4 regions of the Streptomyces sp. NPDC033270 genome follow, and region 1 is predicted to be linked to each of the others. Evidence: riboswitches for the same ligand, from Rfam matches in the RefSeq annotation. Region 1 holds a riboswitch; each other region holds the start of a gene.
What was found. Region 1 has a riboswitch for cobalamin ahead of cobN (cobaltochelatase subunit CobN). Riboswitches for the same ligand answer to the same signal wherever they lie in the genome.
Positions count from the first base shown of each region.

Region 1 (6,952 bases):
ACCCACCTCAGCAACTTTCCAGCACATCGGGGGACTTCATGAGCAAGCGCGTCCGCGTCATCGGGACCGTCGCGATGGTCTGCGCCGGGGCGTGGGGCATCGGCGCCTGCGGCCTGTCGCCGGCCGAGACCTTCAAGGACGACGCCGTGGTGTCGAAGAAGATCACCGCCATCCGGCTCGACGGCGACTCCGGCGGGCTCACGGTGCACGGCGGCAAGGGCGGCGGTGCGGGCGAGGCCACGGTGTCGGTGCACCGCTCGGTCAGCTACCACGGCGACCGGCCGGAGGGTGCGACGCATCGCGTCGAGGACGGTGTGCTGGTGCTCGGGGACTGCGGCGACGACTGCACGGTGGACTACACGCTCGAGGTGCCGGCGGGCCTACCGGTGAGCGGGCAGACCTCGAACGGCTCGGTGAGCCTGAGCAAGGTGGGCGCGGTGAACGTGACCACCAGCTCCGGGGAGGTCGAGCTGGACGGCGTCACCGGCCCGGTCGACGTGCGGACCTCCAACGGCCAGATCACCGGCCGCGGCCTGTCGGGCAGGCACATCGACGCCGAGACCTCCAACGGGGGCATCGAGCTGTCTCCCGCCACCGCGCAGAACATCCGGGCGAAGACGTCCAACGGCTCGGTCACGGTGAAGGTGCCGAAGGCCCCGTACCGAATATCCGCACAGACCAGCAGCGGCGACAAGAACATCGACGTGGCGAGCGACCCGGCGGCGCGGTACCGGCTGGACCTGATCACCAGCAACGGGGACATCACCGCGGAGCCCGCCCCGGCCGGCTAGCGGGCCCGGCGGCCCGGGCCCGACCGGCCCGGGCGTGCCCGCCGGAGCCCGCCCGGCGGGTCGGCGGCCGAAAGGTCGGCGGCCGGCGGCGACCGGCGTGTCCGCCCGCCCGCCGGTGCTCAGTCCTCGCCCTCCAGCTCGCCCTCCGTCTCCAGGAAGGCCTCGCGCAGGGCCGCCAGCGTCTCGGCGTCCGGCTTCTCCCACATGCCGCGGGATTCGGCCTCCAGGAGGCGTTCGGCGATGCCGTGCAGGGCCCAGGGGTTGGCTTCCTGGAGGAAGGCGCGGTTCTCGGGGTCCAGGACGTAGGTCTGCGCGAGCTTGTCGTACATCCAGTCGGCGACCACACCCGTGGTGGCGTCGTAGCCGAACAAGTAGTCCACGGTCGCGGCGAGTTCGAAGGCGCCCTTGTAGCCGTGGCGGCGCATCGCCTCGATCCAGCGGGGGTTGACCACCCGGGCGCGGAAGACCCGGGAGGTCTCCTCGACAAGGGTGCGGGTGCGGACCGTCTCGGGCCGGGTGGAGTCGCCGATGTACGCCTCGGGGGCCTTGCCCTTGAGTGCCTTGACGGTGGCGACCATGCCTCCGTGGTACTGGAAGTAGTCGTCGGAGTCGGCGATGTCGTGTTCGCGGGTGTCGGTGTTCTTGGCCGCGACCGCGATGCGCTTGTAGGCGGTCTCCATCTCGTCACGAGCCGGGCGGCCCTCCAGCCCGCGGCCGTAGGCGTAGCCGCCCCACACGGTGTAGACCTCGGCGAGGTCCGCGTCCGTGCGCCAGTCGCGGGAGTCGATCAGCTGGAGCAGGCCCGCGCCGTAGGTCCCCGGGCGGGAGCCGAAGATCCGGGTGGTGGCGCGGCGTTCGTCGCCGTGCGCGGCCAGGTCCGCCTGGGCGTGGGCCCGTACGAAGTTCTCGGAGGCGGGCTCGTCGAGGGAGGCGGCCAGCCGTACGGCGTCGTCCAGCAGGCCGATGACGTGCGGGAAGGCGTCCCGGAAGAAGCCGGAGATGCGCAGGGTGACGTCGATACGGGGGCGGCCCAGCTCGGTGAGCGCGATCGGCTCCAGGCCCGTGACACGGCGCGAGGCGTCGTCCCAGACGGGGCGGATGCCCAGCAGTGCGAGGGCCTCGGCCACGTCGTCGCCGCTCGTGCGCATCGCGCTGGTGCCCCACAGGGAGAGGCCGACGGACTGCGGCCATTCGCCGTTGTCGGTGCGGTAGCGCGTCAGGAGGGAGTCGGCGAGTGCCTGGCCGGTCTCCCAGGCGAGCCGGGAGGGGACGGCCTTGGGGTCGACGGAGTAGAAGTTGCGGCCCGTCGGCAGGACGTTGACCAGTCCGCGCAGCGGGGAGCCGGAGGGTCCGGCCGGGACGAAACCGCCGCTGAGCGCGTGGACGGCGTGGTCGATCTCGTCGGTGGTGGCGGCGAGGCGCGGCACGACCTGGCGGGCGGCGAAGTCGAGGATGTCGGCGACCGCGTCCGAGTGGCCGTCGGCGACACGGGCCACCGCGGCCGGGTCCCAGTCCGCGTCCTCCATCGCCTGGACCAGGGCGCGGGCCGTCTCCTCGGCCTCGTCGGCGGTCGTGCGGGTCGCGGCGGACTCGTCGAGGCCGAGCGCCTCGCGCAGACCGGGGAGGGCCTGTGTGCCGCCCCAGATCTGCCGGGCCCGCAGGATGGCGAGCACGAGATTGACCCGGGCCTCACCGGTGGGCGCGCCGCCCAGGACATGCAGACCGTCGCGGATCTGGGCGTCCTTGACCTCGCACAGCCAGCCGTCGACATGCAGCAGGAAGTCGTCGAAGCCCTCGTCGTCGGGGCGTTCGTCCATCCCCAGGTCGTGGTCGAGCTTGGCGGCCTGGATCAGCGTCCAGATCTGGGAGCGGATCGCGGGCAGCTTGGCCGGGTCCATGGAGGAGATCGCCGCGTACTCGTCGAGGAGCTGCTCCAGGCGCGCGATGTCGCCGTAGGACTCGGCGCGGGCCATCGGCGGGACGAGGTGGTCGACGAGGGTGGCGTGGACCCGGCGCTTGGCCTGGGTGCCCTCCCCCGGGTCGTTGACCAGGAAGGGGTAGACGAGCGGGAGGTCGCCGAGCGCGGCGTCCGGGCCGCAGGCGGCGGACAGGCCCGCGTTCTTGCCGGGCAGCCACTCCAGGTTGCCGTGCTTGCCCAGGTGGACCATGGCGTCGGCGCCGAAGCCGCCGTCCTCCTGGGAGGCCGCGATCCAGCGGTAGGCCGCCAAGTAGTGGTGCGAGGGGGGCAGATCGGGGTCGTGGTAGATCGCGATCGGGTTCTCGCCGAAGCCGCGCGGCGGCTGGATGAGGATGAGCAGATTGCCGCGGCGCAGGGCGGCCAGGACGATGTCGCCGTCGGGGTCGCGGCCCGGCTCGCCCGCGTGGCTGCGGTCGAGGAACATCTCGCCCGGCGGCGGCCCCCAGTGCTCCTCGACGGAGTCGCGCAGCTCCTGCGGCAGCGTGGCGTACCAGCGCCGGTAGTCCGCGGCCGGGATGCGGACCGGGTTGCGGGACAGCTGCTCCTCGGTGAGCCACTCCTGGTCATGGCCGCCGGCCTCGATGAGGGCGTAGATCAGCTCGTCGCCGTCACCGGATTCCAGGCCGGGTACGGGCTCGGCGGTCTCGTCGCCGAAGTCGTAGCCGTCCGCCCGGAGGCGGCGCAGCAGAGCGACCGCGCTGGCCGGGGTGTCCAGGCCGACGGCGTTGCCGATGCGGGAGTGCTTGGTCGGGTACGCGGAGAGCACCAGCGCCAGGCGCTTCTCGCCGGCCGGGATGTGCCGCAGCCGGGCGTGGCGCACGGCGATGCCGGCGACCCGGGCGGCGCGTTCGGGGTCGGCGACGTAGACCGGCAGACCGTCCTCGTCGACCTCCTTGAAGGAGAACGGGACGGTGATCAGGCGCCCGTCGAACTCGGGGACGGCGATCTGGCTGGCGGCGTCCAGCGGGGACAGGCCCTCGTCGTTCTCCTCCCAGGCGCTGCGCGACCCGGTCAGGCACAGGGCCTGGAGGATCGGCACGTCGAGCGCGGCGAGCGCGCCCGCGTCCCAGGACTCGTCGTCGCCGCCGGCGGACGCCTCGGCGGGCTTGGTCCCGCCCGCGGCCAGGACGGTGGTGACGATCGCGTCGGCCGGGCGGAGGGCGTCGATCAGCTCCGGCTCGGGTGCGCGCAGCGAGGCGACGAAGAGCGGGCGGGCACGGCCGCCGGCCGCCTCGATCTGCTCGCACAGGGTCCGCACGAAGGCGGTGTTGCCGCTCATGTGGTGGGCGCGGTAGTAGAGCACGGCGACCAGCGGGCCGCTGTCGTTGCGGCTCTCCCAGTCGAGGGGGCCCCAGCTGGGCGCGGCGGCCGGCGACTCGAAGCCGTGGCCGGTCAGCAGGACGGTGTCGGAGAGGAAGCGGGCGAGCTGGTCGAGGTTGGCGGGGCCGCCGTGCGCGAGGTAGGCGTGCGCCTCGGCCGCGATGCCGACCGGGACCGTGGACTGCTCCATGAGCTGGGCGTCGGGGGCCTGTTCACCGGTGAGCACGACGACCGGCCGGTGCTGGTCCTCGGCGAGCAGCAGGTCAAGCCCCTCCTGCCAGGCGCGGATGCCGCCGAGGAGGCGTACGACGACGAGGTCGGTGCCCTCCAGCAGCGCGGGCAGCTCGGCCACGTCGAGGCGGGCGGGGTTGGCGAGGCGGTATGGCACCGGGCCCGTGGCCGCGCGGGCGCTGAGCAGGTCGGTGTCGGAGGTCGACAGCAGCAGAAGCATGCGAGCGCAGGCCTTCCTCGGGGTGTCCGCGCCCCGGGTGGTCGTATGGACGGCGGGAGTTCCTGGCTCACCCGGCACCAGCCGGGTTCACAGTGGCGGGACCGCGCCGGATTCTCACCGGGCTTCCTCCCCTGGGCCGAAGGCCCGGCGCCGTCGCTGGCGTCCGATGGGCCAGCCGACCCACCGACCTGCATAGTAAGGGCTGCGGGCGGCCGAGGTAAGCGGGCCCGGGGGCCGGCCGCCGCGGACCGCCCCGCTCCGCCACGGTCGGGTCCGCGGTCGAGTGCGTGGCCGGTCGGCGACCGGTCCATGGCCGGATCCGCCCCGGATCGGCCGCCCGGCGTCGTGGGTATGCTCGCCGCCATGCCGCCCTCCCCCTCCATCCGGCCCCAGGGGTCCGAACCGCCCATACGGGACCGCGGTGACGCCTGCCCGGGGGCGCTGCGGCTGCACCCGGCGGCCGATGGCCGGCTGGCCCGAGTGCGGGTACCCGCAGGCGACTTGACGGTACGTCAGGCAGATGCGCTGGCCGACGCCGCGGACACCCTCGGGGGCGGGCGGCTCTCCCTGACGTCCCGGGGGAACGTGGAGCTGCGCGGGCTCGCCGAGGGCTGCGGCGGCCGGCTCGCCGGTCTGCTGCGCGACGCCGGTCTGCTGCCCTCCGAGCACCACGAACGCATCCGCAACATCCTCGCCTCCCCGCTGGCCGGGCTCGACCGGCACACCCCTGCTGACGTGCGGTTGTGGGCCCGTGACCTGGACTCTTCGCTCTGTGCGAGCCAGCCCGCGACCGCGCTGTCCGGCCGTTTCCTCTTCGTCCTGGACGACGGACGCGGCGATGTGGCCGCGCTCGGCGGGGATGTGAGCTTGGTCGCAGAACCACCCGCGGTGGCCGGGAGGACCGACGCCGGCGCCGGTGGCACCGCGCTGCTGCGGGTCGGTGACGATCCGGCGGCCCTGCGGATCGCCGGCCCGGACGCACCGCGCGCCGCGCTCACCGCCGCCCTGACATTCCTGGACGCCGCCGCGGCGAGCGGCAGCGGCGCCTGGCGGATCCGCGAACTGCCGGACGGGCACGCGCTGACGGCCCGGCAGGTCGCCGAGCGGCTACGGGCGGCGGGCATCGCGGCCGAGCACGTGGCGGACGGGGCGGGGGCGCTCGGCTCGGTGGCCGCGTACGCCGAGAAGTTCCCGGACTCCTCCGCCCCCGGGGAGGTCGAGGGCTCCGACGGCCGCCGTGCCCTGTGCGTCCTGGCCCCGCTGGGCCGGCTGAGCACCGCCCAGTGGCGCCTGCTCACCGCCATCGCCGCCCAGGACGGCACCGGCGCGCTGCGCCTGACGCCCTGGCGCGGAATCGTCCTGCCCGGTCTGCCGGCCGCCGCGGCCGCCGCCCGGTCGGCCGAGCTGTCCGCCGCCGGCCTGGTCACCGACCCCTCCTCCCCCTGGCACCGGCTCGGCGCGTGCACCGGCCGCCCCGGCTGCGCCAAGTCCCTTACGGACGTCCGCGCGGACGCCGCGGCCGCGGTCGCCGCGGGCGCGCGGACGCCGGACGGCGGCCCGGCCAGCGGGGCGGGCGGGGCGCCCGTCCACTGGTCCGGCTGCGAGCGCCGCTGCGGCCACCCTCACGGCACCTGGGTCGACGTCCTGGCAACGCCGGACGGCTACCAGATATCGGTCGTACGGCCGGATGCACCACCAGCAACGCAAGAAACGAGGCCCCAGTGACCGCCTTCGACTACGAGAAGGACGGTGCGGCGATCTACCGCCAGTCCTTCGCCACGATCCGCGCCGAGGCGGACCTCGCCGGGCTGCCCGCCGACGTCAGTCGGGTGGCGGTCCGGATGATCCACGCCTGCGGCATGGTCGACCTCGTACGCGATCTGGCGTTCACCCCCGAGGTGGTGGCCAACGCCCGCAAGGCGCTGCGCGCCGGTGCGCCGATCCTGTGCGACGCCAACATGGTCGCCAGCGGCGTCACCCGCAAGCGGCTGCCGGCCGACAACGAGGTGCTGTGCACGCTCGCCGACCCGTCGGTGCCGGAGCTGGCCGCCCGGATGGGCACCACCCGCAGCGCCGCCGCGCTGGAGCTGTGGCGCGACCGCATGGAGGGCGCCGTGGTGGCCGTCGGCAACGCGCCCACCGCGCTCTTCCGACTGCTCGAAATGATCGAGGAGGGGGCACCCCGCCCCGCCGCCGTGCTCGGCATACCCGTCGGCTTCATCGGCGCGGCGGAGTCCAAGGACGCGCTGATCGCCCACCCGTCGAAGCTGGACCACATCGTGGTGCGCGGGCGCCGGGGCGGCAGCGCCATGGCCGCGGCCGCGATCAACGCCCTGGCAAGCGAGGAAGAGTAAGCGTGAGCGAGCAGCAACTGACCGGTCGCCTCTACGGCGTGGGCCTCGGCCCCGGTGA
Region 1 is NZ_JBVIRA010000005.1:107,392-114,343, reverse strand. It holds gene ACZ5XZ_RS10430 (DUF4097 family beta strand repeat-containing protein) at 39-791, shown strand; gene cobN (cobaltochelatase subunit CobN) at 911-4,540, opposite strand; cobalamin riboswitch at 4,578-4,710, opposite strand; gene cobG (precorrin-3B synthase) at 4,904-6,265, shown strand; gene ACZ5XZ_RS10415 (precorrin-8X methylmutase) at 6,262-6,894, shown strand; gene ACZ5XZ_RS10410 (precorrin-2 C(20)-methyltransferase) at 6,897-6,952, shown strand, end outside.

Region 2 (6,952 bases), on a different contig from region 1:
CGAACGGCTCACACATTCCACCGGATAAAACTGACAGCAGCGACAGTAACGACAAGATCGACACAACCACCACCTAGCCAACCTCGCCAGCCCATCCACCCCAATCCACACCCACTCCACGCATCCCACGCACAAAGGACGGTCCGGAGCATGACCCGAGCAATCACCGACTGGTCCGAGGTCGACAACGGCCTCGTGCCGGTCGACGACGGCGAGCTGTTCTATGAGACGGCCGGCTCGGGCCCCGCGGTGGTACTGCTGCACGGCGGCATGCTCGACCAGCACATGTGGGACGAACAGTTCACCTGGCTGGTGAACTCCGGTCTCCGCGCGATCCGCTACGACTTCCGCGGCCACGGCCTGTCCTCCACGGTGGAAGGGGACTACGCCAACCACGACGACCTGTGCACCCTCCTGGACGCGCTCGACGCCCCCAGCGCCGTCCTCGTCGGCCTCTCACACGGTTCGCGGGTCGCCCTCGACACCGCGATAGCCCACCCGGATCGGGTGACGGCCCTCGCGCTCGCCTCCCCCGGCATCAGCGGCCGCCCCTTCACCGACCCCTTCGTCCTGGAGCACATCAAGGAGCAGGTCGCGGCCATCGGCGCACCGGACGGCGCGGATCGCTATGTCGAGCACTTCCTGCGGATGTGGGTGGACGGTCCGCATCGCGAACCATCCGCCGTGCACCCGGGGTTCCGTGAGCGGATGCGCGCCTCGGCCGCGGCCAATGTGGAGGTGCATGCCGATGGGCTGGGCGCCGGGATGCCCCTCGAAGTCGGGGCTGCGGACCGTCTGGGCGAGATCCGGGTGCCGACTGTCGTGTTCGACGGCGACCTCGACAGTACGGACATCTCCGCCAACGCCCACGCCATAACGCTGGCCGTCCCCGGCGCCCGAAGAGTCCGAATACCGGGCGCTGCCCATATGGTCAATCTGGAGAACACCGGGCTCTTCGACCGCGAACTGCACGCCTTCCTCTCGTCCTTGGACTACTGACCCGGCGCCTCTGACCCACCGGCCCCGCCGGAGCCTCGGCGCTCCCGGTGACCACCGGCCGTGAGTCCACTGCCACTGGCCCGCACCTCCACCCGTCCTCCTCGGCAGTTCCCGCCCTCCTCGGCAGATAGAGTGATCGAGCCGTGGTGTTCGGGAAGACCGGTGCCGGACCTTGTGGTCCCAGGCCGGAGCGGCCCTCGCCACTGTGATCGGGGAGTTTCCAGTCCTTTCCGTATGCGCACGGCGCGCGTACGGCGCCACTGACCGCAGCCCGCGGCCGGGAAGGCGGGGACGGACGCGTGCACCCGTAAGCCAGGAGACCGGCCACGGCATCTCACGAACTGATCCACGAGGTGCTGGAGCGTGACCGCCGGATGGCCCTGTCCACCGATACCCCGAACACCCCTGCCCCCGCCGCGTTCCGCTGGCGCCGGCAGGACACCCTCCGTACCGCGGGCCTGATGGCCGTCATAGCCGGCCTGCACGTCGTCGCCTTCGGCGTGCTCTTCCTGCTCGTCGTCCCGCACCACTACTCCGTGGGCAGCCAGGTCTTCGGCGCCGGACTCGGCATCACCGCATACACCCTCGGCATGCGGCACGCCTTCGATGCCGACCACATCGCCGCGATCGACAACACCACCCGCAAGTTGATGGCCGACGGCAAGCGGCCGGTCTCGGTGGGCTTCTGGTTCGCGCTCGGCCACTCCAGCGTGGTGGTCGCGATGGCCGCCCTCGTGGCGGGCGGCGCCCAGCTCGCCGGCACCCTGCTCAACGACGAATCCCGTACCCACCAGATCCTCGGCACCATCGGCACCACGGTCTCGGGGACGTTCCTCTACCTCATCGCCGCCCTCAACCTCATCGCGCTGGCCGGGATCTGGCGGGTCTTCCGCGGTATGCGCGACGGCCGGTACGACGAGGCCGAGCTGGAGCAGCGCCTCGATTCGCGCGGATTCATGAACCGCTTCCTGGGACGCTTCACCCGCTCGATCTCCCGCCCCGGCCAGATGTTCCCGCTCGGCTTCCTCTTCGGACTCGGCTTCGACACCGCGACCGAGGTGACCTTGATGGTGATGGCGGGCAGCGGCGCCGCGGCCGGCCTGCCGTGGTACGCGATCCTGTGCCTGCCGCTGCTGTTCGCCGCCGGGATGAGCCTGTTCGACACCCTCGACGGCACGTTCATGAACTTCGCCTACCAGTGGGCGTTCTCCAACCCGGTGCGCAAGGTCTACTACAACCTCACCATCACCGGACTGTCGATCGCCGTGGCCTTCTTCATCGGCACGATCGAGCTGGTGACCGTGCTGCACGACAAACTCGCCCTCGACGACCCGCTGACCGGCTGGATCTCGACCCTCGACCTCGACAATGTCGGCTTCATCATCGTCGGCCTGTTCGTCGTGGTGTGGGCCGCGGCGCTGGCGTACTGGCGACTGAGCGGCGTGGAGAAGCGCTGGGCACAGCGCGCGGAGGCGACAGACCGGGCGAAGGCGGCAGAGCAGGCGGCAGCGGTAGCGGACTCCTGAGGCACGGCGCGCGCGGGCCGCGCCTCACCTCACGTGGCCGAGCCGGCCGCGGCGCCCGTCACCAGATCCGGCCCCCAGCGCCTCAGCGCCACCGCCAGATCCAGCGGCCGCAGCCGGTCCGCCTCCTCCGGCCCCGGCCAGTCCTCCCGCGGAACCCGCCACATCACCTCGAACTCGTTGCCGTCCGGGTCCTTGGCGTACAGGGACTTGGAGACGAGGTGGTCGGTGGCGCCGACCAGCGCGCCGCGCTCGCCGAGCCGCGCCTCGGCCGCGGCGAGTTCGCCGAGCGTGCCGACCTCCCAGGCCAGGTGGTACAGCCCGACGCGCCCGGCCTCCGGCCCCGGCGCGCCCGCCCCTACCGCGAACAGCCCCAGGTCATGATCGTTCAGCGAGCCGGGCGCGCTGAGGAAGGCCGCGCGCCCCGGTATCTCCACATCCACGGTGAGCCCCAGCGCCTCACCGTAAAAAGCAACAGCCCGCGCCACATCCCGGACGTACAACACCGCGTGATTGAGCCGTCGTACGGCCATGAACCCGCTCTCCGATCTCCCACCACGACACCGCGTGGACCATTTACTTGAAACTTCAAACTACGTGGGACGATACACGCCCCACACCCCACAAACAACAGCCCCCATTAGCCCGCGGAGCACCCTCACCCTCACCCCCGCCACCCCACCGCCCCCGGGCACGAAAACGGCCCCCGACTCAAACAAGTCGGAGGCCACTGACCTCACGGTCCACCACTGTGGGCACAACAGGATTCGAACCTGCGACATCTACTTGGCAGGAAAGGCTGGGCCGCCAACCCGATGCCCTCGGGGCAGGCCTCCAGGCCGCGGATGTACTGCTGCCCGGCGACCGACAGGAGCCCGAAGGGCCCTACCGGCTGGGCTAGCCGGCCCTCTTGGCCCGAACGTCCTCGGCTGTCAGGGCCTTACCACCGACGGCCCATTCGCCGCTGAGTGTCTCGGTGACCACCACATGCGTCACCGGTCGCAGTGCCTCACCTTCGATGGCGATCAACGCCTCGGAGACATCTTCGACCATCTTCTGCTTCTCTTCGGGGGTGAAAACTCCGGCGATCACCTTGATGTCGATGAATGGCATCGGATGCCTCCCACAGATGGTGAGATCGAGCCGCCATGCCGCTTTGGGCACCAGGGCCGAATGCGGTGTGGGCTTCGCGCCCTCTTCGGGGAGAAGGACGCCGGCGAGCCGCGCCGACATGCTGCTACCAGTGTCGCAGACCCCTGGAGCCCAAGGTCGGTGCACCTGTTTCCCTACCGGGGGAGCTGACGTCCGTGGCCGACGCCATGACGCTGAGGGAACTGGGCGAGCCGCGCACCCACGGCAACAAACGATCAAGGCCCAGGAATCCGAGTGCATATCGGACGGCCTGGGCCTTCGTCGTTTTGCGCGGTGAGTGGGCACAGACGGATTTGAACCGCCGACATCTGCTTTGTAAGAGCAGCGCTCTACCGCTGAGCTATGCGCCCTGGTCGAGCCGACAGACTACCTTGCCTTCGGGGCTGAACTGCAAACCAGTGCGCGAAGTGCGAACTTACCGGCCGGTGTGTTCGTTTCCGGTGAGTGGGAGAATGGCATCCGTCCTGGGGCGAACCGATCGGGAGAGGGAAGTGACGGCGACACACACGCAGCCGCATGAGCAGCGAGAACGCCGTCGCGCGCGTGGAGGCCCGGTCCGGGATGCGGTGACGCTCGCGTTGCTGCCGTTGCCGTTGTTGATCGCGTTGGCCCCGATGGCGTTCGCCGGTGGGGGGACTCGTCGCTGGTTCGGGCGCGGGGAGAGCCAGCGGGCCGATGCGCAGGCCGCGAAGGACGCCGCGGCGGCGGCGTTCTACGAGTTGGACACCGCACACCGGGATCTGCGGATCTCCATAGAGACGATCACCGCGGTGGACAGTTCCCCTCAGGCGCAGCGGGCCGCGGCGGACTACGAGGGCTTCGGGCGGCGGATCGACGAGGTGAGTCACGGCTACATCACCGCGGTCGACTCCCATGATCTCGACCGTGACGATCTGGACGGCGCCGCGGTGGCACGGGCGCGGGCCGATCTGACGCGGGCCAAGGAGGAGCTGGACCGGGTCAAGGGCGACCTCGACCGGTTCGCGCAGGGGTTGGGGCCGCTGCTGCAGTCCGCCGAGACGCAGCTCGCGCAGCTCGCCCCGGCGGTGGAGCGGGCGCGGCAGGCGCTGCTGGCGGCGAGCAACGCCCTGGACGCGGTCCGGGCCCAGGGCATGCGGGCGGACGATCTCGCGGCCCGGCTGGCGGCGCTCGGGCCGGAGCTGACCAAGCTCAATCAGGGCGCCGGGCAGCACGGCGTACAGGAGACCATCCGGCGCGCCGACGACGTGCTCCGCAAGTCCGAGGGCATACGGGCCGAGGCCGAGCGGTTGCCGGCGAAGGCCGCCGAGATCGACAAGCGGCTGGTGTCGCTGCGGACCCGGGCGCAGGCGATCACGACGCGCGCCGGGAAGGTCGATCCGGTCCTCAGCGAGCTGCGGCGGCGCTACAGCGCGGCATGCTGGCAGGACCTGCAGCACGTACCGGAGCAGGCGGCGCAGTCCGTGGAGCAGGCCGAGGTCAAGCTGCGGGAGGCGCAGCAGGCGCGGGACGAGCAGCGCTGGGCGGATGCCACGAGCCGGCTGGCGACCGTTCGGGCGCTGCTGGACTCCACCGACGACGCGGTGTCTGCGGCCGGTGACCGGCTGCAACGGCTCGATGCGGTGTCGTTCGACCGGCAGAAGGAGGTCGAACGGACCCGCTTCGCCCTCCGGGACGCGCAGCGGCTGGCGATGGCCGGACGCAGCACCCCCGACCCGCGGCATGCCCGCCCCCTGGACGACGCGGTGGCGCGGCTCGATCGCGCGGTCGCCGGTCTGGAAGGGCGGCATCCGGACTGGTGGCACTTCCTGACGGAGACCGAGGCGGTACGGCAGACGGCGTCCCGGGTGGTGCAGGAGATCCGGGACGCCAGGGGCGCGGCGGGGACCGCCGGCTGAGGCTGTCGGCTTCGCCCACGGGGCGCCAACTGTCGTTCCCTGCCGGGGCGCGCGCCCATGGAGGTGTGCACTCCCCCTGCCCGAGCGCCGCCCATGAAGGTGCGCGCCCCCTGCTGGGCCTTCTACGGGGGGGGGTGATTCCAGCTGGCCGGTGTGGGCGTGTCCCGCTGCTGGGCTTCGCCGTGGGCGGCGGGTGGGCGGTCGTGTCGTACGGCTCAGAGGTGGCCCCGTTCTGGAGACGTTCTTCCAGGTGCGATGGCGTGAAGCGGCCCTTGGGCGGATCCTGGAGATTGAGTACGGCCCAGGCGGCACATCTGCGCGAAGGAGGCCGGACATGGCTACTGGGGCTACTGGCCAGACCCTGCACGGGCCCATGGGGCGGTTCCACCGGGCCAAGGGGCACCGTCGTGCCCGGCTCGACGAGCATCTGCCCGTGGATCACGGGCTCAGCAAGGTCTACCGCATCGGCGCCGGGCTGATGGGCCTGGTACTGGTCGCATTCGGCATCCTCGGACTGACCCACCACATCGGCTTCTTCGACACCGGCGGCGACACCGTCGCGGGGCTGAACACCAACGGTTCCCTGAGCGTGCTGTCGATCGTCGTCGGAGCGATCCTCTTCGTCGGCATGGTGATCGGCGGGAACTTCGCCTCGACCCTCAACATCGTGTTCGGCGGCCTCTTCCTGCTGAGCGGATTCGTGAACCTGGCGCTGCTGGACACCGGCGCGAACTTCCTCGCCTTCCGCATCCAGAACGTCCTGTTCAGCTTCGTGGTCGGGCTGATGCTGCTGGTCTTCGGGATGTACGGACGGGTCAGCGGCGGTCTCCCGGAGGACAACCCGTACTGGCGCGCCCGGCACCCGGAGGAGGCGGAACAGTTCGACCGCGGGCAGATGCATCCGGCAGCCGGCATGACGGCCGGCCGGCTGGTGGCGCGCCGGAAGATGCAGGGCGCCCCGCATGCCGGGCGCGGCTCGTTCGGACCCGGTACCAGTAGCAGCATCACCCGAAGGAGCACCGGTGCCGGCTCCGGGAGCACGGGCACCGGCGCGGGCGACTCCGGCGGCAAGGGGACCTGACCGGGGCGAGGGACCAGGGCGTACCGAGGTGGGATTTGGGGTGCTCGGTACGCCCTGACGACCGGTGGCGGCAGGCGGCGGGTGGTTCGGGGCAGGGAGAGACGGGGGCACGGGGACCAGGGGCAGGGGAGCAGGGAGCAGCACCATGAGCCGGTCGGAGCGCGCCGCCTCCGCCGCGGGCCACGGAGCGCACGGCGCGACGGTCGAAGCGCTCGCCAGGCGGATCCTCCAGGGCACTTACGGGGAGGGGGAAAGCCTGCTCATGCCGGAGCTGATGGCGGAGCTGGACGTCAGCCAGACCGTAATGCGTGAGGCGATCA
Region 2 is NZ_JBVIRA010000041.1:22,205-29,156, reverse strand. It holds gene ACZ5XZ_RS36470 (MarR family winged helix-turn-helix transcriptional regulator) at 1-77, shown strand, start outside; gene ACZ5XZ_RS36465 (alpha/beta fold hydrolase) at 151-999, shown strand; cobalamin riboswitch at 1,127-1,342, shown strand; gene nicT (Nickel transporter NicT) at 1,374-2,525, shown strand; gene ACZ5XZ_RS36455 (VOC family protein) at 2,555-3,055, opposite strand; tRNA gene ACZ5XZ_RS36450 (tRNA-Ser) at 3,275-3,343, opposite strand; gene ACZ5XZ_RS36445 (tautomerase family protein) at 3,420-3,755, opposite strand; tRNA gene ACZ5XZ_RS36440 (tRNA-Val) at 3,953-4,024, opposite strand; gene ACZ5XZ_RS36435 (hypothetical protein) at 4,166-5,551, shown strand; gene ACZ5XZ_RS36430 (DUF4383 domain-containing protein) at 5,886-6,632, shown strand; gene ACZ5XZ_RS36425 (FadR/GntR family transcriptional regulator) at 6,778-6,952, shown strand, end outside.
Region 2: another riboswitch for cobalamin. It lies ahead of nicT (Nickel transporter NicT); the one in region 1 lies ahead of cobN (cobaltochelatase subunit CobN).

Region 3 (6,952 bases), on a different contig from region 1:
CTCCCGGGTGCCCGACCAGGTACTCGCTCACCTCGCGGTCCGCCGGCAGGATCGACAGCACGCCCTCCGGCAGCCCGGCCTCGGACGCGATCTCGGCGAGGAGGTACGCGTCCAGCGGGGTCTCCGGTGACACCTTCAGCACGGCCGAGCAGCCGGCCAGCAGGGCAGGGGCGAGCTTGGCCGCGGCGGTGAACTGCGGCACGTTCCACGGCACCACGGCCGCGACCACCCCGACCGGCTCCCGTCGTACCAGGATCGGCCCGAGCACCCCGGCCCGCCGCTCCTCGAACGGAGCGCCGCCGTCCGCGGGTTGCCCCTCGTCGCCCCCGAAGCTGCGGGCCACCGTGAGCGCCGAGTCCCAGGCCAGCACCGAGGCCAGCGACTGCACCATGACGCCGGAGGTGAACGGGGTGCCGTTCTCGGAGCTGATGACCCTGGCGATCTCCTCGCTGCGCGCGGCGAAGGCGTCCTTGATACGGGTCACCACCGCGATCCGGTCCGCCAGCGGGGCGTTCGCCCACACCCCGGACTCGAAGGACGCGCGGGCCGCGGCCACCGCACGGTCGACATCGGCCCGCGAGGCGTGCGGGACGCGGCCGATGACCTGTTCGGTGTGCGGTGAGACGACCTCGATCGTGTCCCGGCCGGCCGGATCGACCAGCTGTCCGCCTATATAGAGCTTTCCGTGCTCGACGAGGTCGCTCATCGCTGCCGCCTCCTGCGGGTTGGCCGCCTGTCCGATGTGGGTGCGCACCTACGCGGACCGTGTGAGGGGCATGTGCTGCCTTACCGCGCCGGCTTATGACGCCGTGTCAGTCGATCGCCTCGGGACCGCTCGGTTCACCATGTCAGAAACTGATACCAGTTCTAGTTGGAGGAGTCCACGCCGTCGACCGAATCCCCACTGCCATCCCCACCACCGTCCCAACCGCCGTTCGTCGGAGGCGACTTCCGGCCGCTCTGAAACCAGTTCTAGTTATAGTGAGAGGGCAGGTGCGGGGTGACGGGGTGTATGCCACACCGAGAGGGGACCGGGATGACCACGCAGGTGATCGACCACCGAGGCGGGGTGTGGAGCATCGCCGTCCCCATCCCGGACAACCCGCTCGGCCACACCCTCGTCCACCTCCTGGAGACCGACCGCGGACCGGTGCTCATCGACACCGGCTGGGACGACCCGGACTCCTGGGACGCCCTCGTCGCGGGCGTCGCCGCCTGCGGCTTCGCCCTCACCGATCTCCACGGCGTCCTGATCACCCACCACCACCCCGACCACCACGGCCTCTCCGCCAAGGTGCGGCAGGCGTCCGGCGCCTGGATCGCGATGCACGCCGCGGACACCGCCGTGGTCCGCCGGACCCGCGAGGCCGAGCCGGGCGAGTGGCTCGACTACCTGATCGCCAAGCTCGCGGGCGCGGGCGCGCCGGACGACCATCTGGCACCGCTGCGGGAGGCGCGCGGCAACGGGCGCGGCCGGAGACTGCCCGGCCGACAGGCGGCCCTGCCGGACCGTGGGATCGAGCCCGGCGAGCTGCTCGACCTGCCGGGACGCCGGGTGCGGGCCATCTGGACGCCGGGGCACACGCCGGGGCATGTGTGTCTGCACCTGGAGGAGGAGCATCCGGGCGAGCGGGCTCGCGGCTTCGGCCGGCTCTTCTCCGGCGACCACCTCCTCCCGGGCATCACCCCGCACATCGGCCTGTACGGGGACCCGGACGACAGCACGGTCACCGACCCCCTGGGCGACTACCTCGCCTCCCTCGAACGCGTCGGCCGGCTCGCCCCCGCCGAGGTGCTGCCCGCCCATCAGCACGCCTTCACCGACGCCGAGGGGCGCGTACGCGAGCTCATCGCCCACCATCAAGAGCGGCTCACCGGCCTGAGAGCACTGCTCCGCGAACCCCTCACCCCCTGGCAGCTCGCCGTGGCCATGGAGTGGAACCGTCCCTGGGAACAGATCCCCTACGGCTCCCGGAACATCGCCGTCTCGGAGGCCGAGGCACATCTGCGCCGCCTGGTGAAGCAGGGGGACGTGGAGCGGGTACCGGGCTCCGATCCGGCGACGTACCGGGCGGTGTGACGCACAGGGGAGGTGTGACGCCTAGGGAAGGTGTGACGAACCTCGCCGCCTTCGGCCGTCCCCGGCTCGTACGTGCGGGCGGGCCCCGTCCGGGCGCCGGTTAAGGTGTGCGGGACAACTTCATCCGTACCCGATCGGGGGAAGCCGGTGGAAATCCGGCGCTGACCCGCAACCGTGAGGACGGCCGTCGACCCGCGCGGTGCGCGGCGCTCCCGGCCGTACGAGCCGGAGCACCCGTTGGGGCACGACCAAGGCTCCCGCCACCGGAACCGCCGCCCGCGCGGACGGTCCGGTGCGCGGCACCGTCGAGGTATACGGAGCTGAGCCCGGTGCCACCGCGCCCGATCGCAGGATCGGCGCCCGGCGGTCGCCCGAGCGCGGCTGCGTACCACCGCCGCGACCCGACCCGAGAGGCACCGACCCGATGGCCCCCATGGCTTCCATGGCTCCCCAGGCCCCTTCGACGCACCCCGTCGCCTTCCTGGCGCGCCGCGCCGCCATGGCGCTGGCGGCCGTGGCGGTGCTGGGCACGGCCACCGCCCCCGCCGCGTCCGCGGCGCCCGCCCCCGCCCCGTCGACGTCGCCCAAGAAGCTGCCCGACGGGCTGTACGGCACCAAGGACCCGCAGTACGACGGTGTGTGGCGGCAGTCGCTGGCGCTGCTGGCGCAGGACACGGTCGGCGTACGACCCGCGGCGTCGGCCGTGGACTGGCTGGTCGGGCAGCAGTGCGCCGACGGCTCGTTCACCGCCTTCCGCGCCGAGCCGAAGCGGGCCTGTGACGCGAAGGCGATGCGGGACACCAACCAGACGGCCGCCGCGGTGCAGGCGCTGGCCGCGCTCGGCGGGCACGGCGAGACCGTGCAGAAGGCCGTGCGCTGGCTGAAGTCGGTGCAGAACGACGACGGCGGCTGGAGCTCGATGGCCGGCTCGGCCAGCGACGCCAACTCCACCTCCGTCGTCATCGGCGCGCTCATGGCGGCCGGCGAGAAGCCGGAGGCGGTCACGTCGAAGAAGGGCGGCAGGACTCCCTACGAGGCGCTGCTCACCTTCCAGCTGGGCTGTGCGGCGAAGGAGGGCGAGCACGGCGCGTTCACCTTCCAGCTCAAGGGTGCGGCGCCGAACGCGGACGCCACCGCGGCCGCCGCGACCGGCGCCCTGGGCAAGGGCTTCGTCGTCGCACCGGCCAAGCGGGGCGCCGACAGCCCCGTCAAGCCTCTGACCTGCAAGGACGGCAAGCCGGAGAAGTCCACCGATGCGGCGCGGGCCGCGGACGGCGGCGCCGCCTACCTCGTCGACCAGCTCGACCGGAACGGACAGCATCTGCTCTCCGCGATGCCGGGCCAGGAGGAGCAGCCCGATGTCGGCAACACCGCGGATGCCGTGGTGGCGCTGGCGGCCGGGTCGCACGGGGCCGCCGCCCAGAAGCCGCTGAAGTGGCTGGAGAAGAACGCCGCGGGCTGGGCCAAGGAGAACGGTCCGGCCGCCTACGCCCAGTTGGTGCTCGCCGCGCACGCCACCGGCGCCGACCCGCGCTCCTTCGGGGGCAGCGACCTGGTGGCCGCGCTGAACGCGACCGGGCCCAAGCCGGCCGGTACCGCCTCGCCGGCGGCCGAGGGCACGGAGGACCACAAGGACGGCGACGGCGGCGTCAACGTCTGGTGGGTCGTCGGGGTCGCGCTCGCCTTCGGCGCCGGCATCGGCTTCCTGCTGAGCGGCCGTAAGAAGAAGAACGCGCTCTGATGCGGCCGAGGCAGCTGCTGCAGCCGATGCGGCGCACCCGGATCGCCGGCGTGCTGCTGCTGGCCGGCGCGGTCACCGGGCTGGCCGCCGGGCCGGCCCACGCGCAGGAGTACCGCTACTGGTCCTTCTGGGACGGCGGGAGCGGCGGCTCCTGGGCCTACGCCACCGAGGGGCCGGCGACCGTACGCCCGGCCGATGGCGCGGTCGAGGGCTTCCGCTTCACCGTCAGCGCCGACTCCGCCGCGGCCGGCAAGCCGCGCGCGGCCGCCGACTTCGACGCGATCTGCCGCGATACGCCCGCCAGGGACGGCCGCAAGCGGATCGGCATCGTCATCGACTTCGGCACCGCGGCGGACGCTCCCGATGGCGAGCGGCCGCCGAAGGCCCGGACGGAGTGCGCCCAGGTGTCCGAGGACGCCTCGGCGGGCGAGGCACTGGCCGCGGTCGCCCGGCCGCTGCGCTACGACCCCAATGCGCTGCTGTGCGCCATCGCCGACTACCCGAAGTCGGGGTGTGCCGACCAGGTGAGCGGGTCGGGCGGGGCGAAGGAGTCCGCCGACGCGGAGCAGTCCGCCGGCCGGCGGGGTGCGGACGGGGCGGAGGGTACGGACGGGTCGAAGGGGGCCGGCTCCGGCGGTGACGGCGGGCCGTCCGCCGGACTGCTCGGCGGTGTCGCGGCCGTCGTCGTCCTGGGTGCGGCGGCCGTGTGGCAGGCGCGCCGTCGGCGCGGATGAGCGCCCCGCAGGCGACCCGTACCACCGCGCTGCACGCCGGCGCCTGGTGGCTGTGGGCCCTCGGCCTGGCCACCGCGGCCTCCCGCACCACCAACCCGCTGGTGCTGGGGCTGCTGGTGGGCGTGGCCGGATATGTCGTCGCGGCGCGGCGCACGGACGCGCCCTGGGCCCGCTCGTACGGCGCGTTCGTCAAGCTCGGCCTGGTCGTGATCGCCATTCGGCTGGCCTTCGCCTTCGTCCTCGGCTCCCCCATCCCCGGTACGCACACCCTCGTCACGCTGCCCGAAGTGCCCCTGCCCGACTGGGCGAAGGGCGTCCGGATCGGCGGCCGGGTCACGGCGGAGGGCATGGTCTTCGCGCTCTACGACGGGCTGAAGCTGGCCACCCTCCTCATCTGCGTGGGCGCCGCCAACGCACTGGCCAACCCCTCGCGGTTGCTGAAGTCCCTGCCCGGCGCGCTGTACGAGGCGGGCGTGGCAGTCGTCGTCGCCATGACCTTCGCGCCGAACCTGGTCGCCGACGTCCAGCGGCTGCGCGCCGCCCGACGGCTGCGCGGCCGCCCCGACCGCGGCTTCAAGGCACTGCTCCAGGTCGGTGTGCCGGTGCTGGAGGGCGCGCTGGAGCGCTCGGTGGCCCTGGCCGCGGCCATGGACGCCCGCGGCTACGGCCGCAGCGCCCACGTACCTCGCGCCGTACGTCACCTCACCTCCGTCCTCACCCTCGGCGGCCTCCTGGGCATCTGCGCCGGCACCTACGGCCTGCTCGGCGGCACCGGCGCCGGCTACGGTCTGCCGCTGCTCCTCGCCGGGCTGGCCGCCGCCCTCGCCGGCCTGTGGCTCGGCGGGCGCCGCTCCCTGCGCACCCGCTACCGCCCCGAACGCTGGGGCCTGCGGGCCTGGCTCGTAGCGGGCTCCGGCATCGCCGTGGCCACCCTGATGATCTGGGCGAACACCTACGCACCGGCTGCCCTCCACCCGCCCGCCGTCCCCCTCACGCCCCCTGTGCTTCCGCTCTGGCCGGCGGCGTCCGTGCTGCTGGGACTGCTCCCCGCGGTGGTGGCACCCCTCCCGAGGCCGACGGATCGCGTGCGGCGAGGTACGGACCGTACGGGCAGGGGTACGGACCGCACGGGCGATCGCGCTACGGACCGTACGAGCACGGGCCCCGACGGCGGCAGCCTCCGCCGTGTCCACAGCCGCGGTCGGGCACAGAGCCAGGGCCAAAGCTCGGGTCGTGGTCCTCGTGACGGCCGCGGCGGGGCCCACAGCCACCCCGACGATCCCCCTCCGTACAAGAAGGAGCCGACCCAGTGATCCGGTTCGAGCAGGTGTCGGTCACCTACGGCGACGCCGCGGCACCCGCTGTCCAGGGCATCGACCTGACCGTCCCCGAAGGCGAACTGTGCCTCCTGGTCGGCCCGTCCGGCGTCGGCAAGTCCACCGTCCTGAACGCGGTCTGCGGACTGGTCCCCCACTTCACCGGCGGCACTCTGCACGGACGCGTCACCGTCGACGGCCGCGACACCCGCACCCACAAGCCGCGCGAACTCGCCGACGTCGTCGGCACCGTGGGCCAGGACCCGCTGGCGCACTTCGTCACCGACACCGTCGAGGACGAACTCGCCTACGGTATGGAATCCCTCGGGCTCGCCCCCGGTGTGATGCGCCGCCGCGTCGAGGAGACCCTGGACCTGCTGGGCCTGGCCGACCTGCGCGACCGCGCCATCACCACCCTCTCGGGCGGCCAGATGCAACGGGTGGCGATCGGCTCGGTCCTCACCACCCACCCCAAGGTCCTGGTACTGGACGAGCCGACCTCGGCCCTGGACCCCGCCGCCGCCGAAGAGGTGCTCTCCGTACTCCAGCGCCTGGTCCACGACCTCGGCACGACCGTCCTGCTGGCCGAACATCGCCTGGAGCGCGTCGTCCAATACGCCGACCAGGTCATCCTGCTCCCCTCCCCCGGCGCCGCCCCCGTGATGGGAACACCCGCCGACATCATGGCCATCTCCCCCGTCCACCCACCGGTGGTCGCCCTCGGCCGCCTGGCCGACTGGTCCCCCCTCCCTCTCACCGTCCGCGACGCCCGCCGCAAAGCCACCGCCCTCCGCGAACGCCTGACGGGAGTCACCCCGCCGGCGCCGGGGACGGGCTCTCCCCGGACGGCTCCCTTCCCGGCCCCCGGAGCCACACCGCCAGGCGCCGGGCCGGGTGCCGAGGCGGCTGCCGGAGCGAGTTCCGGGACAACGGCCGGAACGGGCGCCGGGGCGGTTGCCGAGGCGGCTGCCGAGGCAGAGGCCGGGGCGGGTGCCGGGGCGGGTGCCGGGGCAAAGACCGCTCCGGCGATCCGCGGCGGTCGCGCCGCACGAATCCGGGACGGCGTTGTCTCACGAGCTCC
Region 3 is NZ_JBVIRA010000044.1:9,663-16,614, reverse strand. It holds gene ACZ5XZ_RS37150 (aldehyde dehydrogenase) at 1-706, opposite strand, end outside; gene ACZ5XZ_RS37145 (MBL fold metallo-hydrolase) at 1,037-2,080, shown strand; cobalamin riboswitch at 2,195-2,336, shown strand; gene ACZ5XZ_RS37140 (prenyltransferase/squalene oxidase repeat-containing protein) at 2,505-3,821, shown strand; gene ACZ5XZ_RS37135 (SCO2322 family protein) at 3,848-4,555, shown strand; gene ACZ5XZ_RS37130 (energy-coupling factor transporter transmembrane component T) at 4,552-5,868, shown strand; gene ACZ5XZ_RS37125 (ABC transporter ATP-binding protein) at 5,865-6,952, shown strand, end outside.
Region 3: another riboswitch for cobalamin. It lies ahead of ACZ5XZ_RS37140 (prenyltransferase/squalene oxidase repeat-containing protein); the one in region 1 lies ahead of cobN (cobaltochelatase subunit CobN).

Region 4 (6,952 bases), on a different contig from region 1:
GGTGAGGGACTGCGCGTAGGCCGTCCAGCGCACCGTCATCGGCTCGGGGCGGGAGATGTCGCCGGCCAGGATCGGCGGGCGGACGTAGCGGGTGCCGTAGGACTGGACCCAGCCGTGCTGCGTGGCGAGGTAGCCGGTGAGCTGCTCGGCGAAGTACTGGACCATGTCGTTGCGTTCGGCCTCACCGTGGACGAGGACGTCCAGACCGGCCTTCTCCTGGAAGGCGAGCACCTCCTGGATCTCGGCCCTGATCCGCTCCTCGTACCCGGCCGGGTCGATCCGGCCCGCGCGCAGGTCGGCCCGTGCGGTGCGCAGTTCGCCGGTCTGCGGGAAGGAGCCGATGGTCGTGGTCGGCAGCAGCGGCAGGCGGAGGTGGGCGCGTTGGGCCGTGGTCCGTTCGGCGTAGGGCTGCGAGCGGCGGGCGTCGCTCCCGGTGATCGCGCCGGTGCGGGCGCGGACGGCCGGGTCGTGGGTGATGGGGGAGTTGGCCCGGGAAGCCAGGGCGGCCCGGTTCGCGGCCAGTTGGGCGGTGATGGCGCCGGTGCCGCGGGTCAGGCCCTTGGCGAGGGTGACGATCTCGGCCGTCTTCTGCCGGGCGAACGCGAGCCAGCGCAGGACCTGCGGTTCGATGTCCCGCTCGGCCGCCGTGTCGAGGGGGACGTGCAGCAGTGAGCAGGAGGCCGACACGTCGACCCGGTCGGCCAGGCCGAGGAGGGTGCCGAGCGTGGCGAGGGACTTCTCCAGGTCGTTGGCCCAGATGTTGCGGCCGTTGACGACGCCGGCGACCAGTCGCTTGCCCGGCAGTCCGCCGACGGCCGCGAGGGCCTCCAGGTTGGCGGCGGCGGCCTCGGTGAAGTCCAGCGCGAGCCCCTCGACCGGAGCCTTGGCCAGCACGGGCAGGGCGTCGCCCAGGCGGTCGAAGTAGGAGGCGACGAGCAGCTGGGGGCGGTCGGTGAGGGCGCCGAGTTCGCGGTAGGCGCGGGCGGCGGTGTTGAGCTCGGCCGGTGTGCGGTCCTGGACGAGGGCGGGCTCGTCCAGCTGCACCCACTGGGCGCCGGCGGCGCGCAGGTCGGCGAGGACCTCGGCGTACACGGGCAGCAGGCGGTCCAGGAGGGTCAGCGGGTCGAAGCCGGCGGCCACGCCGGGCGCGGGCTTGGCCAGCAGCAGATAGGTGACGGGACCGACCAGGACCGGCCGGGCCGTCAGACCCAGTGCCAGGGCCTCCGTCAGCTCGGCCACCTGCTTGCCGGAGTCGGCGGTGAACGTCGTGTCAGGGCCCAACTCGGGCACCAGATAGTGGTAGTTGGTGTCGAACCACTTGGTCATCTCCAGTGGCGCGACATCCTGCGTGCCACGCGCCATCGCGAAGTAGCCGTCGAGTGGATCGGCCGCGACGGCGGCCCGGTGGCGGTCGGGGATCGCGCCGACCATGACGGTGGTGTCCAGGACGTGGTCGTAGTACGAGAAGTCGCCGGTCGGGACCTCGTCGAGGCCGGCCCCGGCCAGCTGCTGCCAGGTGGTGCGGCGCAGTTCGGCGGCGGTGGCGCGGAGGGCGTCGGCGGTGACGCGGCCCTTCCAGTAGCCCTCGATCGACTTCTTCAGTTCCCGGTCCGGGCCCTGGCGCGGATAGCCGTACACGGTGGCGTGTGCTGCCGCGGCTGCGGACTTGGTGTTCACGGAGATCTCCTTCGCGAGACGAATCCCTGAGATCCCGGCGACGGGACGAAGGCGCGAAGGGGTGGCGAACCGTGCGGGACGACCTCGCGCGACATGGCGCGGTCATCCGCCTGGTAGGTACGCCGACCCGCCCTCGAGGTCACCGGGATATCCGGATGCGAGTCGTTCGCACCCGGGCAGATGGCAGGTCTTCGGACTCGCGGGCACGTCCTCACGGGGGAGGACACCTAATGGCCGTCGCTTCCCAGGCCCTCTCGTCGGACCCAGTGCGTATGACGGCGGTCGTTCCCGCTCACCGCTGCGGGGCAGTCCCGGATTCCCACCGGGTTCCCTCTTGCGACGCATCCCGCCTGGCGGACGGGGCGAACCAGCTGCACTGGTCAGCCTAAGGGCCGTCCGGTGACGCGGGACGTCCAGGTCCCTCATTCGGAAGGTGAGGTGAGACACGCGGTCGACAGGTGTGAAGCGCAACGAGGGCGGGAAACGCCGCACATGCGTTTCCCGCCCTCTTGTGAGCAGCCGCCGGATCCCTCACCGGCGGCGCGTCCGGGCCCCTCAGCCCGGCCGGACCAGACCCCTCAGTTCTGGTCGTACTGGTGGAACCCCCGGCCGGTCTTGCGGCCCAGCAGCCCCGCCTCGACCATCCGCTGGAGCAGCGGGGGAGGGGCGTAGAGGGGTTCCTTGAACTCGTCGTAGAGCGACTCGGCGATCGAGGCGACGGTGTCCAGCCCGATCAGGTCCGCGAGTCTGAGCGGCCCCATGGGGTGGGCACAGCCCAGCTCCATGCCGGTGTCGATGTCCGCTGCGGTGGCGAAGCCCGACTCCGCCATGCGGATCGCCGCGAGCAGATAGGGGACGAGCAGCGCGTTGACGACGAAGCCGGCCCGGTCCTGGGAGCGGACGACCGTCTTGCCCAGGACACCGGTGGCGAAGTCCGCCACGAGGGTGACCGTTTCCGGGGCCGTGTGCAGGGAGGTCACGATCTCCACCAGCGGCAGCACCGGAACGGGGTTGAAGAAGTGCAGTCCCACGACCCGGTCGGCGCGGCCGGTCGCCATGCCCAGGCGCATGACGGGGAGGGAGGAGGTGTTGGTCGCCAGCACCGCCCCGGGATCCTCGACGATCTTGTCGAGGGCGGCGAACACCTCCGTCTTGGCGTCGGCGTTCTCGACCACGGCCTCGATGACCAGCTGACGGTCGGCCAGGTCCGCCAGGCTGCCGGTGAAGAGCAGGCGGGCGAGGGCCTGCCGGGCCGCGGCCGGCTCCAGCTTCCCCCGCTGGACGGCGCGGTCCAGCGAGGCGGCCACCCGCTCCCGCGCGGCGCGGGCGGCCGTGGCGTCGGCCTCACAGACCACGGTGTCGAGACCGGCCCGCGCACACACCTCGGCGATGCCCGCGCCCATCTGGCCGCCGCCGACCACCCCGACGCGCTGGATGCCCGCGCTCATGACCGGCTCTCCGCGTTCCGCACGAGGTGGCGGGAGTAGGCGTCCGGGGTGAAGAAGCTCGGCAACTCCCGGGCCAGCGCGTTGCGTTCGAACAGGTCCCGCACCGCGTCGAGGGCCGCCCACGGGTACTCGGCGCCGAGCGCGGCGAGCTCCTCGTCGAGCAGCCGCAGGACCGTCTCGCGGTCGACGACCCGGTGGCGCAGCCACTGCCAGATCTGCACGCGGGCGATCTCGGCGGTGGCGGCGTCCTCCATCAGGCCGTACAGGGCGACCGCCCCCTGGCCGCGCAGCCAGGCGGCGAAGTAGCGCAGGGCGACGGCGACGTTGGCACGTACCCCCTCCGCCGTGGGCGGACCGCTGATCCGGCGCACCGAGAGCAGGTCCGCGGCGCTCACCGCCACGTCGTCGCGGGTACGGTCGATCTGGTGCGGCCGGTCGCCGAGAACGCCGTCGAACACCTCGCGGCACAGGGGGACGAGGCCGGGGTGGGCCACCCAGGAGCCGTCGAAGCCGGCCTCGGCCTCGCGCTCCTTGTCCAGCCGGACCTTGGCCAGCGCCGCCTCGTTGGCTGCCGGGTCCCTGCTCGGCACCTGCGCCGCCATGCCGCCGATCGCAGGGGCGCCTCGCTTGTGGCAGGTGCGCACCAGCAGTTCGGTGTACGCCCGCAGGAAGGGGGCGGTCATGGTCACCTTCGCCCGGTCCGGCAGCAGGAAGCCGGTACGGTGCCCCAAGGTCTTGATCAGGCTGAACAGGTAGTCCCAGCGGCCGGCGTTGAGGCCGGAGCTGTGCTCGCGCAGCTCGTGGAGGATCTCCTCCATCTCGAAGGCGGCGGTGATCGTCTCGATGAGCACGGTGGCGCGGATCGTGCCGCGGGGGATGCCGAGCAGCTCCTGGGCGAGGACGAACACGTCGTTCCACAGCCGGGCCTCGTAGCGGTTCTCCAGCTTCGGCAGGTAGAAGTACGGGCCGCGGCCGGCGTCGATCTGGCGCTGCGCGCAGTGGAAGAAGTACAGGCCGAAGTCGACGAGCGCGGCGGGCACCGGTCCGCCGGCGAACTCCAGGTGCCCCTCGTCGAGATGCCAGCCGCGCGGCCGGACGACGATGGTGGCGAGCCGGTCGCGGTCGGCGAGCCGGTACTCCTTGCCGTCGGCACTGGTGAAGTCGATGCGCCGCTCGATGGCGTCGAGCAGGTTCAACTGGCCGCCGATGACGTTGTCCCAGGTGGGGGCGGTGGCGTCCTCGAAGTCGGCCATCCACACCCGGGCGCCGGAGTGGAGCGCGTTGACCGTCATGCGCCGGTCCGGCGGGCCGGTGATCTCGACGCGGCGGTCGGTCAGGCCCGGAGCCGGCGCGGCGACCCGCCACGACGGGTCGGCGCGCACGGCGGAGGTGACCAGCGGGAAGTCGAGCGGGGAACCGCCGGCCAGGCGCAGGGCCTGGCGACGGCGCTCCTTCAGCAGGTCCTGCCGGCGCTCGCCGAAGGCGGTGGCCAGGTGCCCGAGGAAGTCCAGGGCGGCGGGGGTGAGGATCTCGTCGTGACGGTCGCCCGGGCCGGCGAGGACGCGGACGCGGTGGGTGAGGGCGCTGGTGGTCATCGGGTTCTCCTGCGGGAGGGAGCGGAGCGGGGGTCGGACGGGGACGGTCGTACGACCCCCGCTCGGCCGGGGACGGACCGGACGGCCACCCCGGACGGGGCGGCCCGAGGCGGTGTCCTAGTGGAACTGCTCCTCCTCCGTGGAGCCGCTCAGAGCCGTGGTGGACGAGGCGGGGTTGACGGCGGTGGAGACCAGGTCGAAGTAGCCGGTGCCGACCTCGCGCTGATGCTTGACCGCCGTGAAGCCGTGCGCCTGCGCGGCGAACTCCCGCTCCTGCAGATCGACGTACGCGGTCATGCCGTGCTCGGCGTAGCCGCGCGCCAGGTCGAACATGCCGTGGTTGAGGGAGTGGAAGCCGGCCAGGGTGATGAACTGGAAGCGGTAGCCCATCGCGCCCAGCTCCCGCTGGAACTTGGCGATCTGGTCGTCGTCGAGAGCGGCCTTCCAGTTGAACGACGGCGAGCAGTTGTAGGCCAGCATCTGGTCCGGGTGCTCGGCGTGGATCGCCTCGGCGAACTCGCGGGCCTGCGCCAGGTCCGGAGTGCCGGTCTCGACCCAGATGAGGTCGGCGTACGGGGCGTAGGCCAGGCCACGGGCGATGACCGGCGCCATGCCGTTGCGGACCCGGTAGAAGCCCTCCGCCGTGCGCTCGCCGGTGACGAACTCCGCGTCGCGCTCGTCGACGTCGCTGGTCAGCAGATTGGCCGCCAGGGCGTCCGTGCGGGCGACGACGAGGGTCGGCACGTCGGCGATGTCGGCCGCGAGCCGGGCCGCGTTGAGGGTCCGGATGTGCTGAGAGGTCGGCACCAGCACCTTCCCGCCGAGGTGGCCGCACTTCTTCTCGGAGGCGAGCTGGTCCTCGTAGTGGATGCCGGCCGCACCGGCCGCGATCATCGCCTTGGTCAGCTCGAAGGCGTTGAGCGGGCCGCCGAATCCGGCCTCCGCGTCGGCGACGATCGGCGCGAGCCAGTCCGTCGTGTCGCCCGCGCCCTCGGCGGTGGCGATCTGGTCGGCGCGCAGCAGCGCGTTGTTGATCCGACGGACCACCTGGGGAACGGAGTTGGCCGGGTACAGGCTCTGGTCGGGGTAGGTGTGCCCGGCCTGGTTGGCGTCGGCGGCGACCTGCCAGCCGGACAGGTAGATGGCCTGGAGGCCCGCCTTGACCTGCTGGACGGCCTGACCGCCGGTCAGCGCGCCGAGCGCGTGGATGTAGTCCCGCTCGTGCAGCTGCCGCCACAGCCGTTCGGCGCCGCGCCGGGCCAGGGTGTGCTCCTCGCGCACGCTGCCGGACAGCCGGATCACGTCGTCGGCGCTGTAGGTGCGCTCGATGCCCTGCCACCGGGGGTCGGTGGCCCAGCGCCGCGCGAGTTCCTCGGCCGCCTGCGTCCTCGCCTCTGCCATGACTGTCACCGTCTCCTCGGTATGTCTCGACTGCCAATCTCCCATCTACGCAAAGGGAGATGGCACTGTGTGTCCTACGAGTGGGGCGCGGCCCGCCGTCATGCCGTGGGGCGGAGGTGAGCAACGCTGCCGGTACGCGACCCCGCCGTCGCCGGGATCTCCGACGTCAGGGCAGCAATCGCGCCCCGGATCCGAGCGGTGGTCGCCGGTGTCCGGCGGGCCGCAGTCATGACTCTGACACTGGCACTGAGTGCCATCAATCGTGGACGCCTGCCAACTTCTGCGAATCTTCCCTCCACCATTTGCCAATCTTGCGAAGGGTGTACGCAGAATCCGCCGCATGGCCGGACGGCGCTGCTGTCCCTGCCGGCCGAGTTGCCGGTGGCCAGGTACGACCTGTGGCCCGGGTACGGACTGCTGCGCCAATGTAGGTCTCCATCTGACCTACATGCTCACTAGCTTGGTCTTGCGACACGGAATCAGGACCATCACAGGACCACGCACGACAAGGCGGAGATCATGACTGTCAATGAGCCGACCACCCACACTTCGGCCCCCGCGTCGGCAGCCACCGGCGAGCGCGCAGACTTGTTGGCGATGCTGTCCAAGCAGCGGCACATGCTGCGATTCACCACCCGTGACCTCACCGATGAGCAGGTGGGGCTGCGTACCACCGCCAGTGAGCTGTGCCTGGGCGGCCTGATCAAGCATGTCACCTCGGTGGAGCGGAACTGGGGCGACTTCATCCTGGACGGCCCGACCGCGATGGGCGACTTCACCGCCATGACCGAGGCCGACTGGGCTCGTCGGGCCGACGAGTTTCGGATGCTG
Region 4 is NZ_JBVIRA010000001.1:482,976-489,927, forward strand. It holds gene metE (5-methyltetrahydropteroyltriglutamate--homocysteine S-methyltransferase) at 1-1,677, opposite strand, end outside; cobalamin riboswitch at 1,843-2,064, opposite strand; gene ACZ5XZ_RS02235 (3-hydroxybutyryl-CoA dehydrogenase) at 2,256-3,125, opposite strand; gene aceB (malate synthase A) at 3,122-4,720, opposite strand; gene aceA (isocitrate lyase) at 4,838-6,121, opposite strand; gene ACZ5XZ_RS02250 (DinB family protein) at 6,641-6,952, shown strand, end outside.
Region 4: another riboswitch for cobalamin. It lies ahead of metE (5-methyltetrahydropteroyltriglutamate--homocysteine S-methyltransferase); the one in region 1 lies ahead of cobN (cobaltochelatase subunit CobN).